Regions from separate parts of the Micromonospora parva genome, predicted to be linked through region 3. Evidence: riboswitches for the same ligand, from Rfam matches in the RefSeq annotation. Region 3 holds a riboswitch; each other region holds the start of a gene.
The links. A riboswitch is a leader RNA that binds a small molecule or an ion and turns the genes downstream of it on or off. The one in region 3 is predicted to bind cyclic di-AMP.
Positions count from the first base shown of each region.

Region 1: it holds a riboswitch for cyclic di-AMP, as region 3 does, so the genes downstream of both, AB0C03_RS15615 (C40 family peptidase) here and AB0C03_RS22095 (C39 family peptidase) in region 3, are expected to answer to the same signal.
Region 2: it holds a riboswitch for cyclic di-AMP, as region 3 does, so the genes downstream of both, AB0C03_RS13160 (coiled-coil domain-containing protein) here and AB0C03_RS22095 (C39 family peptidase) in region 3, are expected to answer to the same signal.

Region 1 is NZ_JBEZFX010000005.1:384,973-388,625, reverse strand. It holds gene AB0C03_RS15620 (N-acetylmuramoyl-L-alanine amidase) at 1-1,546, opposite strand, end outside; cyclic di-AMP (ydaO/yuaA leader) riboswitch at 1,782-1,917, shown strand; gene AB0C03_RS15615 (C40 family peptidase) at 1,931-2,971, shown strand; gene dcd (dCTP deaminase) at 3,030-3,608, opposite strand.
Region 2 is NZ_JBEZFX010000004.1:409,794-413,446, reverse strand. It holds gene AB0C03_RS13170 (SRPBCC family protein) at 1-157, shown strand, start outside; gene AB0C03_RS13165 (hypothetical protein) at 337-846, opposite strand; gene AB0C03_RS13160 (coiled-coil domain-containing protein) at 988-2,052, opposite strand; cyclic di-AMP (ydaO/yuaA leader) riboswitch at 2,058-2,189, opposite strand; gene AB0C03_RS13155 (cation diffusion facilitator family transporter) at 2,331-3,248, opposite strand; gene AB0C03_RS13150 (HelD family protein) at 3,355-3,653, opposite strand, start outside.
Region 3 is NZ_JBEZFX010000008.1:365,271-368,923, forward strand. It holds gene AB0C03_RS22090 (hypothetical protein) at 1-304, shown strand, start outside; gene AB0C03_RS22095 (C39 family peptidase) at 378-1,226, opposite strand; cyclic di-AMP (ydaO/yuaA leader) riboswitch at 1,460-1,601, opposite strand; gene AB0C03_RS22100 (hypothetical protein) at 1,886-2,656, opposite strand; gene AB0C03_RS22105 (hypothetical protein) at 2,786-3,208, opposite strand; gene AB0C03_RS22110 (acyltransferase family protein) at 3,301-3,653, opposite strand, start outside.

The DNA.
Region 1 (3,653 bases), on a different contig from region 3:
TCTGCCCGGCGGAGGCCCGGGCCCCGTGGTCGGACACGGCCATCGTGTTCGGGGTGCCGTCCGGGCGGAGCGCGACGTCGTTGACCAGCGGCGCGTCCGCGGACGGTGCGCTCCGGAGCACCACCGCCGAGGAGCCGCGCGGTGCGCACGGCACGCCGGCGGTGACGCAACCGGTGAACGCCGGCTGGTTGGTGGCGTAGTCGGGGTCGATGCGGACCAGCCCGGTGGCCGGGGTGCCGGTGTCCAGTCGGGGTGCGTGCAGCAGGTCGAAGTAGTGCGTCCAGTCCCAGTACGGCCCCGGATCCCAGTGCATTCCCCGCACCGTGGAGGCGACGGTGCCGGGCACGTTGTCGTGGCCGATGATGTGCTGGCGGTCCAGTGGGATGCCCAGCCGCAGCGCCAGGTGCCGGACCAGCTTCGCCGAGGTCCGGTACATCGCCTCGGTGTACCAGGTCCCCTGCGCCGCGAAGCCTTCGTGTTCCAGCCCGATCGACTTCGCGTTGACGTACCAGTTGCCGGCGTGCCAACCGACGTCCTTGGTCTTCACGTGCTGGGCGATGTGCCCGTCCACCGAGCGCAGCGAGTAGTGCCAGCTGACGTAGGTCGGATCCTGGACGAGTTGCAGGGTCGTCGCCCAACTCGCCTCGGTGTCGTGGATGACGATGTATTCGATCTTCTGCCGGGCGGGCCGGTCGGAGAGGTCGTGGTTGCCGTAGTCCCCGTCGCCGAATGCCTCGTAGGGTGCCGGGATCCACTCGCACGAGATGGTGCGGGGGCACTCCACCCCGTCCGGGCGGGCCAGCCGGCGCAGACCCAGCCGGTCCAACCAGGAACGCTCGGGCCGTACCGTGCGGGCCGGCAGGGTGATCCGCTGGCCGTCGTCGGTCACCCGGGACTGGCCCGCGCCGATGGTGGTGAAGACCTCGTCGGCGAAGGCCGCGGCGGCGTCGGCGCTGTCCGCGCCGGAGTAGCGGGCCACCGCGCCGTACCAGGCGGCCGGGTCGGTGTCGGCGCCGACCGGGGCGTCCAGCTCCCGTTGGTACGCGCTGAGCAGCGCCGCCCCACCCCGGATGTTGAGGCCCGCGTCGGTGCGCAGTGCCTCGGGGGCGACGCCGGTCAGCGTGGCGGCGGCGTCCACGGTCTGCAACGCGGCGGTGGACGGCGCGGGGGCCTCGACCGGTCGGGGCGCGGGCACCCGGGCGGGACGCGAGTCGTCGCCGCGCGGGTCCTCGGCACCGGCGTCGTGGTGACCGCGCCCGGGTAGGGCGGCCACGTGCCGGGCGTCGGTCAGGTGCATCGGGCCGTAGCCGCCACTGGTGCTCGGTGTGCCGGCGTTGGTGTCCCAGCGGGACTCCAGGTAGGAGACGGCGAGCAGCACGACTGTCGGCACCCCGTACTCGGTGGCCGCGGCGGCGTACTGCTGCTGACGGTCGGTGGTGGACGCGGCGGCGGCCGGGCCGACGGAGAGTGGCACCGTGGTGGCGGCGGCGACCACGGCGGCGGCGAGCAGTGCGCGCCAGCCCGTCGACAGGGTTGGATGGTGCATCGAACCCCCTAGATTCTCGCGGAGTGAGGTCAGGTCACCATCGCGCCGTCCGGGAGGTCAGGTCAATACCTTTCCATCTATCGAAGCGTGGGGAAAGAATTCTTCACACACGGTCGGTGACCTCGTCCAATCGGTACGGAGTGTCACGGCCGTGCGGGTTGCGGATCGGTAACAAGCGTCTCTACTCTGGTCATTCGTCGGGCCGACAGCAGCTCCGCCCAGCCCGGGCGGTAACGGACCGACACCGCCGAGTCGTTTCCGAGCGAACCGGGGACCCAGGTCCCTCGGGGTGAATCCGCAGCCACTGCGGTAGGGCGCCGACTTCCCGCCCGAACCCGTCAGCTAACCCGGTAGGCGGTCAGGAAGAAGGAGTACGGAACCCCGGTGGCACTCCATGCCCCGCGGCCGTCGTCCGAGCGGTCGGCATCAGCCGGCCCGACGTCGATCGTGCCGCGCCCACGCTGGTCCCGCTTCACCACCGCACTCGCCGCCCTGGCCGGCGTCGCCGTCGTCCTGACCGGCAGTGCCACGGCGGCCCACGCCGACCCGTCGGTCGCCGAGATCGAGCGCCAGATCGACGCCGACTGGAACAAGCTCGAACCGATCATCGAACGGCACAACGCCACCCGCGCCGACCTCGCCGCGAAGCGCAAGCAGGCCGACGCGCTGGCCGCCCGGATCACCCCGCTGGAGCGCCAGGTCGACGCCGCGATGGACAAGGTCAGCGCCCTGGCCGTACGCGCCTACAAGGGTGAGAACGTGTTGACCGTCAACGCGGTGCTGGGCAGCCGGTCGCCCAGCGAGGTGGTCGGCCAGCTCGAGATGCTCGACCGCTTCGCGCACAACCAGCAGAAGGACGTACGCGAGGTCGCCGACCTGCGCGACCAGCTGGCCGCGCAGAAGGCGCCGCTGGACGAGATGGTGGCCCAGCTGACCCGCACCGAAGCTCAGCTGGCGGCGAAGAAGAAGCAGATCAACGAAGAGATCGACCGCCTGCAGAAGCTGCGCCTCAAGGTGTACGGCAACGGTGGCGGTGGCCCACTGCGCCCGGCGCCCTGCCCGGGCAGCTACCCCGGCGGCGGCGCGGGCACCGCTGTCAAGTTCGCGTGCGCCCAGATCGGCAAGCCCTACGTCTGGGGTGCCGAGGGTCCGAACTCGTACGACTGCTCCGGGCTGATGCTGGCCGCCTGGGCGAAGGCCGGTGTGTCGCTGCCACACAACGCCGCCGCGCAGAGCCGCGTCACGAAGAACGTCAGCAGGGGCGACCTGCGCCCCGGAGACCTGGTCTTCTACTACAGCGACATCCACCACGTCGGCATGTACGTCGGCGGCGGCTGGGTGGTGCACGCCTCGCAGGCCGGTCAACCGGTCAAGATGAAGAAGGTCGACGACGGCCCGATCCACAGCTACGGCCGCCCGGGCTGACCCCGGGTGACGAGAGGGCCCGCCGCGATCCGTCGCGGCGGGCCCTCGTCGTCGTGGTTCAGCGGGTGGGCCAGGTGCGCCAGTGCTGCCAGGCGCGGCTTGGCGTCGGCCCCCGCTGGCCCTGGTAGCGCGAGCCGTAGACCACCGAGCCGTACGGGTGCTCGGCCGGCGAGGAGAGCCGGAAGATGCAGAGCTGCCCGATCTTCATGCCGGGCCACAGGGTGATCGGCAGGTTCGCCACGTTCGAGAGTTCCAGCGTCACGTGACCGGAGAAGCCCGGGTCGATGAAGCCGGCGGTGGAATGGGTGAGCAGCCCGAGCCGGCCCAGGGAGCTCTTGCCCTCCAGTCGGCCGGCGAGCTGGTCACCCAGCGAGATGACCTCCAGCGTCGAGGCGAGCACGAACTCCCCGGGGTGCAGCACGAAGGGCTCACCGTCGGGGACCTCGACCGCCGAGGTCAGGTCGTCCTGCTGCATGGCGGGATCGATGTGGGTGTAGAGGTGGTTGTTGAAGACCCGGAACAGCCGGTCGAGTCGGACGTCGATGCTGGACGGTTGGACCAGGGTGGGCTCGAACGGCTCCAGGCCCAGCGTGCCGGCCTTGATCTCGGAGACCAGGTCGCGGTCGGAGAGCAGCATCGGACCACCATAGCCGCGTTGCCGAAAGTGCCCGGATTCGGTGCC
Region 2 (3,653 bases), on a different contig from region 3:
CGGCCTGGTCCGCATCGACGTGGAGATCACCCTGACGGCGCCGACGCCGCTGTTCCGGTACGCGTTCCGCCAGGCCCGAGCCGCCCACCTCGCCCTCGCCACCCGGCTGGGCGCAGCCCTCGACCGCACCGGCGAACCCCCACCGCCCCCGGCCTGACCCTCCGCCCCGCCCCGGCCCGCCACCCCGCTTCATGATCGTGCTCAATCCAGGATGTAGTGGCCTCCTGTCGCATCGAGGCCACTACATCCTGGTTCGAGCGCGATCACGGGTGGGCGCCGGCCACGCGCGATCATGGGTGGACGCCGGCCACGAGCGTCATGGGTGGGCGGGGGTCGTTAGGACCGTGCGGTGGCGCGGCCGCGGCCGGCGACGGTGGCTGCGGCGGTGCGTCGGCGGCCCCACGGCTTGTAGGTGGAGAGCACCGTCGCGATGATCATCAGGCTGGTCGACACGGCCGGCGCGATGACCAGGTCGGCGCGATCCCGGGCGGGCAGGGCGGCGCCGACCGCTCCGGCGTGGCGCAGGTTCGGGGTGAGCAGGAACAGCACCAGCCCGACCATCACGGTGGTGAGCACGAGCTTGACCAGCACCCAGCGGTGCCGCAGCAGGCCCCACGGGGTGAGCAGCGAACTGGCCACTCCGATCAGCCAGACCAGGACGCTCAGCGGCGCGAACAGCACCGTGCCGATCAGGGCCGTGACCGGGTAGACCACCGCCGGGTCGGCGCCCCGCTGCACGGCGATGCCGAGGGTGAGCAGCACCAGGTCGGTGCCGAGCCAGCCGAGCGAGGTGACGAGGTGCAGGGTGAGCAGCGCCTTGCGGGTGGTGGGTCGGATCCGAGGCATACCGCGATGCTGCCCGCCGGCCCTGGCCGGGTCGTCCGCCGAGCGACGACATCAGGGGTACGCCCGGCGACGTAGCCGGCCCCGGACGCGGGTGATGCCTGTGAGTCATCACGATGACTCACAGGCATCTCCACGCGTGGGTCAGTAGACCGACAGGTGTACGTGGTTGGTGTGGTCGGTGGACGGGGTCCCGTGCGCCCCGCTGTACGACTTCCATCCGCTGCTGGGCAGCCAGATCTGCTTGTACCAGATCACGTAGAGCACGGCGAGCCGGTCCGCGTTGCGGATGAAGTACGCGGCCAGGTTGTTGCCGTAGGTCTTGTCGCCGCCGGTCGCGGCTCCGCCGAAGCCGCCCTTCTGTGCGGCGAAGTCGCAGGCCCGGCCCTTCGGGTGCTCACCGGAGCCGCTGGGGCGGTGGCACGAGACGTACCGGGTGAAGCCCGCCGCCTTGGCCTGGTTGAGCGCGTGCAGGGTACGGGGGGTGATGCAGCCGCTGGCCGGCGTGGGGTCGTTCACGCTGCACGACTCGGAAGGCCAGGAGCCGTCGGAGTTGCGCGGCGCGGCCGTCGCGTTGGCGGTGGAGGTGCCCCGGTTGGAGCCGGTGTCGGCGGTGCTCTGTGTCTTGGGTGTGGTGGCCACGGTCAGGGCCCGTTCGGCCTGTTCCTTGCGCTTGGCCATCACCGCGACCTGCTTGCGCTGTTCAATGATCTCGCCGTCCAGTGCGACCCGGGTGCGGGTGGCCTGGTCCTTGCTCTTCAGCAGGTCGCGCAGCACCCGGTCCTCGTTGGCGGCCACCGCGTCCAGGGCGGCTGCCCGGTCCATGAAGCCTTCCGGGGTGCTGCTGTTGAGCAGCGCCGACATCGCGCCGAGTCGTCCGGTCCGGTACGCCACCTCGGCGATCTCGCCGACCTTGCCGTTGCGCTGGTCGATCTCGACCTCGATGGTCTTCAGCTGGGTGGTGAGCTGCTTCTGCCGTTGTACCGAGGTGTCCAGGGCTCGTTTGGCGTCCAGGTAGCCCTTGCTGGCCGCCTCGAGTTGGGCGCGCAACGCCGGGGTGCCGCCCTCCTCGTCGGAGTCGGGTGCGGCGGCCCGCAGGCCGGTCGGGGGAGCGGCCGAGGCGGTGCCGGCCGGAAGCGCGACGCCGAGGGCGAACATCGCGACGATCAGGGCCGCCAGTCGGGCGGCGGGTGGTCGTGCTGGTGCCACTGCGCATGTCCTTCCGTCAGCCGCCGACCGGGTTAGCTGACGGGTTCGGGACGGAAGATCCCTACCGCTGACGCGGATGCACCCCAGGAACATGGTTCCCCGGTTCGCCCGGTTGGGCGATTAGGCGGCGACCGCCACCGGCGCCGGGAGGCGCCGCCTGGTGGAGGCCGGGACCGAGCCTACCGGTGCCGGTGGGGCCGCTGCAGCCAATGTGACGGACGGTGCGTGCGTCACCACGGAAAATTACCTTAAAAGTGAGCAATGCTCCGAAAAGATCGTCACCACTCGATGGAGCCACACGCGCCGGAGGCGGCGCCCGGCTCGATCTGCAACGTCGCGTGTTCGATGCGGAAGTCGTCGTGCAGGGCCGTACGCGCCGCGGTGAGCACCGCGCCGACCTCCGCCCCAGGCGCCATGGTCAGGTGTGCGGAGGCCACCTCCATGCCCGAGGTGAGCGTCCAGACGTGCAGGTCGTGCACCTCGACGACGCCGGGCACCGCGGCCAGCCGGTCGTGCACGGCGGTCACCTGGAGGTGCTCAGGGGCGGCCTGCACCAGGATGCGGATAGCGGCGCGGGCCAGCCGCCAGGTGCGCGGCAGGATGAACACGCCGATGGCGACCGCGACCAGGGGGTCCGCCCACCACCAGTCGGTGACGGTGATGAGCAGCGCCGCCCCGATGACGCCGACCGAGCCGAGCAGGTCACCGAGCACCTCCAGGTAGGCGCCCTGGAGGTTGATGCTCTCCCGGGCCCCGGCGCGCAGCAGGGCGAAGGCGGCGATGTTCGCGAGCAGACCGAGCACGGCCACCGCGAGCATCGGGCCGGCGATGACCTGGTGCGGGTCGCCGAACCGACGGATCGCCTCGATCACCACGTAGATCGCCACGCCGGAGAGCAGGACGGCGTTGGCCAGCGCGGCGAGCACCTCGAGCCGGTAGAGCCCGAAGGTGCGCTGCGGGTCGTTGGTGGCCCGCCGGGTCGCCGTGATCGCGGCGAGCGCCATCCCGATGCCGAGCACGTCGGTGAACATGTGCCCGGCGTCGGAGAGCAGGGCGAGTGAGCCGGTGTGCAGGGCGGTCACCGCCTCGACCACCATCAGGGTGGCGAGCAGCCCGAACGCCGCCCAGAGTCGACCCCGGTGCTGGTGTGCGGCATTGGCGACGGACCCATGGTGGTGGTCATGACCTGCGCCCACGAGATTCACCTTCCGCCGCCGGCCGGGACCCGGTCAAATGTATGCTCACATCGCTATGTGTGCAAGTGTACGGGTGATGCCTCGCGCTGGCGGCGGTCCGCGCAGGTCAGCCGGTCGGGTCGATGGTGGTGAGCCGCTGGGTGGCCCGGGAGAGCGCCACGTACAGGGTGCGTACCCCGGCGCCCGGATCCGCCCGGATCTCGCTCGGGGCGACCAGCACCACCGCGTCGTACTCCATGCCCTTGGCCTCCAGGCTGGTCACCACCTGCAACCTGGGCGCGCCGAGCGCGCCGAGCCAACCGGCGACCTCGTCACGGCGGGGGACCGGCGTGATCACCCCGACCGTGCCCTCCACCTCGGCCAGCAGGCCGGCGGCGGCCTCGACGGTCGCGGTCTCCAACCCGG
Region 3 (3,653 bases):
CGCCTGCGCCGGTGACGGCGACCGGGGCATCGCCAACAGCGGCATCCACCTCGGTGCGGACGCGACCACGCTGCTGAACGCGTCGACGATCCGCGTGGTGGGCATCGACGCGAACCGCACCGGCATCGCCCCCGGCACGCTCAGCGGCTACGGCATGACCGGGTACGGGTCGGCGGCCACCAACGGTTCCAGCAAGATCGACTACTTGTTCGTCAGGGGCAGTGTGCAGTCGTCCGCCGTCGACCACACCGTGGTCGGGACGAAGTCGAACCACAAGGCGTTGTACGGCTTCATCACCTACTGACCGCACCGCCGAAGACGCCGCGGGCGCCGGCCCCTTGTGGGGGACGACGCCCGCGGTCCTCGGCGTGCCCGGGTCAGGCGGAGTAGCCCCGGCTGGTGATCCAGTTGGCCAGGTCGATGGTGGTGATCCAGTACGACGGGTCGGCCGGGTTCGCCGAGTCGGCGATCCGCACGGTGCGACCGTTGTCCTTGTAGCCCACGACGGCGATGTAGTGCCCGCCGCCGTAGGAGTGCCAGCCGCCGTCGGTGTCGGTGGCGTCCCCGACGACGTTGGCCACCACGCCCCGGCCGTCGGTGATGGCCTTCACCACGTCGGCCTGGAGGCGGTCCATCTGCGCCGGGCTGGGCGCGCTGGGGAACATCCGGGTCCGGTACGGGGAGCCCTTCACCTCGGCGTTGAGCACCCGGGTGGTGTCCTCGGCCGAGTTGGTGCCCATCTCGGTGGTGCCCAGCTCGGCGCCGAGCTCCTCCTGGGTGCGGTCGATGCCGGCGGCGCTGAGCGCGTTGCGGGTGGCCGCCGGGCCGCAGTTGTAGTAGGTGTTCTGCGCCTCGTAGTCGTAGTCGAGCACCTTGGTCGCGGGCGGCTTCGGCGGCGTCGGCTTACGGGTGAGGTCGGGGTTGCTCTTGGCCTTCGCGGCGGGGGACGCGGCGCTGGTGGCCGGCGCGGCGGTGGTCGGCGCGGCGCTGGCCGAGGGGGACGCGTCCCGAACGTCGCCACGGGAGGCGGCGACGTCGCTGCGCATCTCGGCGACGGTGGTCGCGGTGCGCTGGTCGGCCGGGGCGTCGTCGGCGGTGGTGAGCAGGGCACCGCCGGTGGTGGCGATGGCGAGAGCCGCGGCGGAGGCGACAACGATCTGGTACGGGCGCTCGGTGGCGAGGCGGCGGAGCTGACGCTGCAGGGTGTGCTTCACGGGGTCCTCCACGGATCGGGGGGAGAGCGGCACACCGGGGCCGGACCGGTATCCGGGCAGGCGCCAGCGCGCGGACCGTGGTCCGCGGATGGTGAACCGCTCAGGGGAACGCCCGGCGTGGCCGGGCGGGGAAGGCGATGACCCGGGGGGTCAGCTCACCGTCACTGGACGAATGAGCGGGTGCATCGCCGCGCCGTGGAGGCGAGGGAACAACCGAGGGGTGGAAAGGTGCTGCACGAGGATGGGACTCCTTCCGACACCGCCTACCGGGTTAGCTGACGGATTCGGGCGGGAAGATCGCCCTACCGCGGGCCGTGGCTCGCGGATTCACCCCGGACTTACTGATGGGTCCCCGGTTCGTTGATCACGATTAAGCGGGTCGATGCGGCGTCGCGTCTTGCGATCGGTTACCGCATCGGACAGGACGACAGTACTGGCGGCTCCGCGCCCTGCCAAGCCGGGCTCACCTGCGTAAACCTCAATCGGCGAGGCAATTTCTGCGCGTATTGCCGATGATGTGACTCGATGGGACAACCGGTTACGGGCGCGCCTACGGGCGACAACCGGACAGGCGACGAAGAACGCGACCATAATCGCGGGAACAATGGCGCGGCTCGTGCCGGACGTCCGATTTCACAATTGCGTGACCGGCCTCACATCACAGATCGGGCTCAACCCGCCCGGGCCGGTCGCCACCGTGCCACGACGGCCGGGCGCAACGCCCCCGCCACCGTCCGGCGGGCGGCCACCGGGTGTGGGCGCAGCCGGGCCGCCGCCGCGTACGCCTCCTCGGCGAGGGTACGAGCCGACTCGGCGGCCAGCTCCGCGTCACGCCAGGCGGCCCGCTCACGGTCGGCGGCCGCCTGGTAGTCGGCCAGCCGCGCATCCCGGACCACCCGGCTGATCAACACCTCCTGCTCGACGGGGTGGCGTCGGGGATCCCAGCCGTGCCGGTGCCCGAACACGTCACCGAGCTGCACCATGCTCAGGTCACCCCGCCAGTACGCCGCCATCGCCGCCCGGTGCAGATAGCGCTCCCGGGCCGCGTACTCGGCGGGGGTGTGCGGGGTCCGTGGGGTGGGCAGCGCCCCGGCGCCCGCGAAGCGACGCGCGGCGGTGTCCGCCGCGTCGTACCCGGTCCAGGCCCGCTCCATCTGCTCCTGGGCGCTCAGCCAGGCGGCACGTCTCCGCCTGGCTGTCGTCGCCGCGCCGGCCGCGGCGACGGCCACCTCCTCGGCGTAGCGGCGCAGGTCGGCAGCCTCGGCGGCGGCCACCTCCCGGGCGGTGGGCGCTGCCGGGAGCGGGTCGTCGGCGGGCCGGTCCCGTTCGGGGCGGGCGGCCAGCACGGTGAGCAGGCCCAGGGTCAGCAGGACCAGGGTCGACCAGATGGCGGCGGCTCGCGGCACCTCGGTCACGAACTGGTAGAAGACGGCGGTCTCCATGGTCGGCACCTCGGGGAGAGAGCAGTGCGATGGGGCCACACCGGCCGGCGGGCCACGGCGGGCCACCGGTCGGCGGGTGGGAAGCGGGTGGGGCGACAGGCGCGGCGGCGGGACGATCGTCCCGGTGGCTCAGCGCCGGGGTGGGGCCCGGCAGGCCCGACCGCTCGCACTGTCGACGAGGGGCAGCCGGTCGGACTCCGCCGCGCGGACCGGAAGCACGCCGGTCGCGGTGACGCAGTGCTCCTCGGGGAGCGCCCCGGGCGAGTCGACGGCCCAGGCGGGAACGGCCTCCTCGACGGCGTCCGGTGGGATCGCCGCTGCCGGGCGCGCCGCAGCGTGCGCCCCGACGTGCCGACCGGAGGCCGCCAGCGGCCCGGCGGCGACGGAGGCCGACACCACGCTCGACGGTGGCACCGGGCTGGGCGTCGACGCGGCGGCCGTGGCCGGGCCTGCGCCGAGCGCCAGGGCCGCGACGACGGCGAGGCTGGTCAGCACCCGCGTCGCCCAGCGCGCCACCCACCACAGCGGACAGGTGAACGCGACCGGAAGCACGTCCCCACGCTACCGTCACGCCGAGGCGGGCGCACCGACCACGGGCGTGTCGGATCGCGCCGCGCCGACCCGTTTGACCAGGGTGGACGCTGTCAGCGCCGGTCGGCGTACGGTGATCGGCCGTTGGCCAAACCGACCTCGTCGGCGGCCCCCGCGGCCCCGCCCTCGGCGTCGCCGTCACCGGCGGTCGGGGCACCGGCCGCGCGTTGCCGGGGGACGGGCGCCGGCCGGGCCGGACGGCGCGGTGCGAGCCGGCGCATCATCGGGGTCTCGACGAAGCGGTGCAGCAGCCCGGCGAGGATCAGGTTCGCCACCAGGAAGCCGAGCACCACGGCGGGCCCACGCCAGCCCGCGAAGCCGGTCCCCCAGTCCCCGCTCCAGCGCAGCACGCTCGTCATCACCAGCACGTGCACCAGATAGAAGGCGAACGAGACCTCACCGAGCC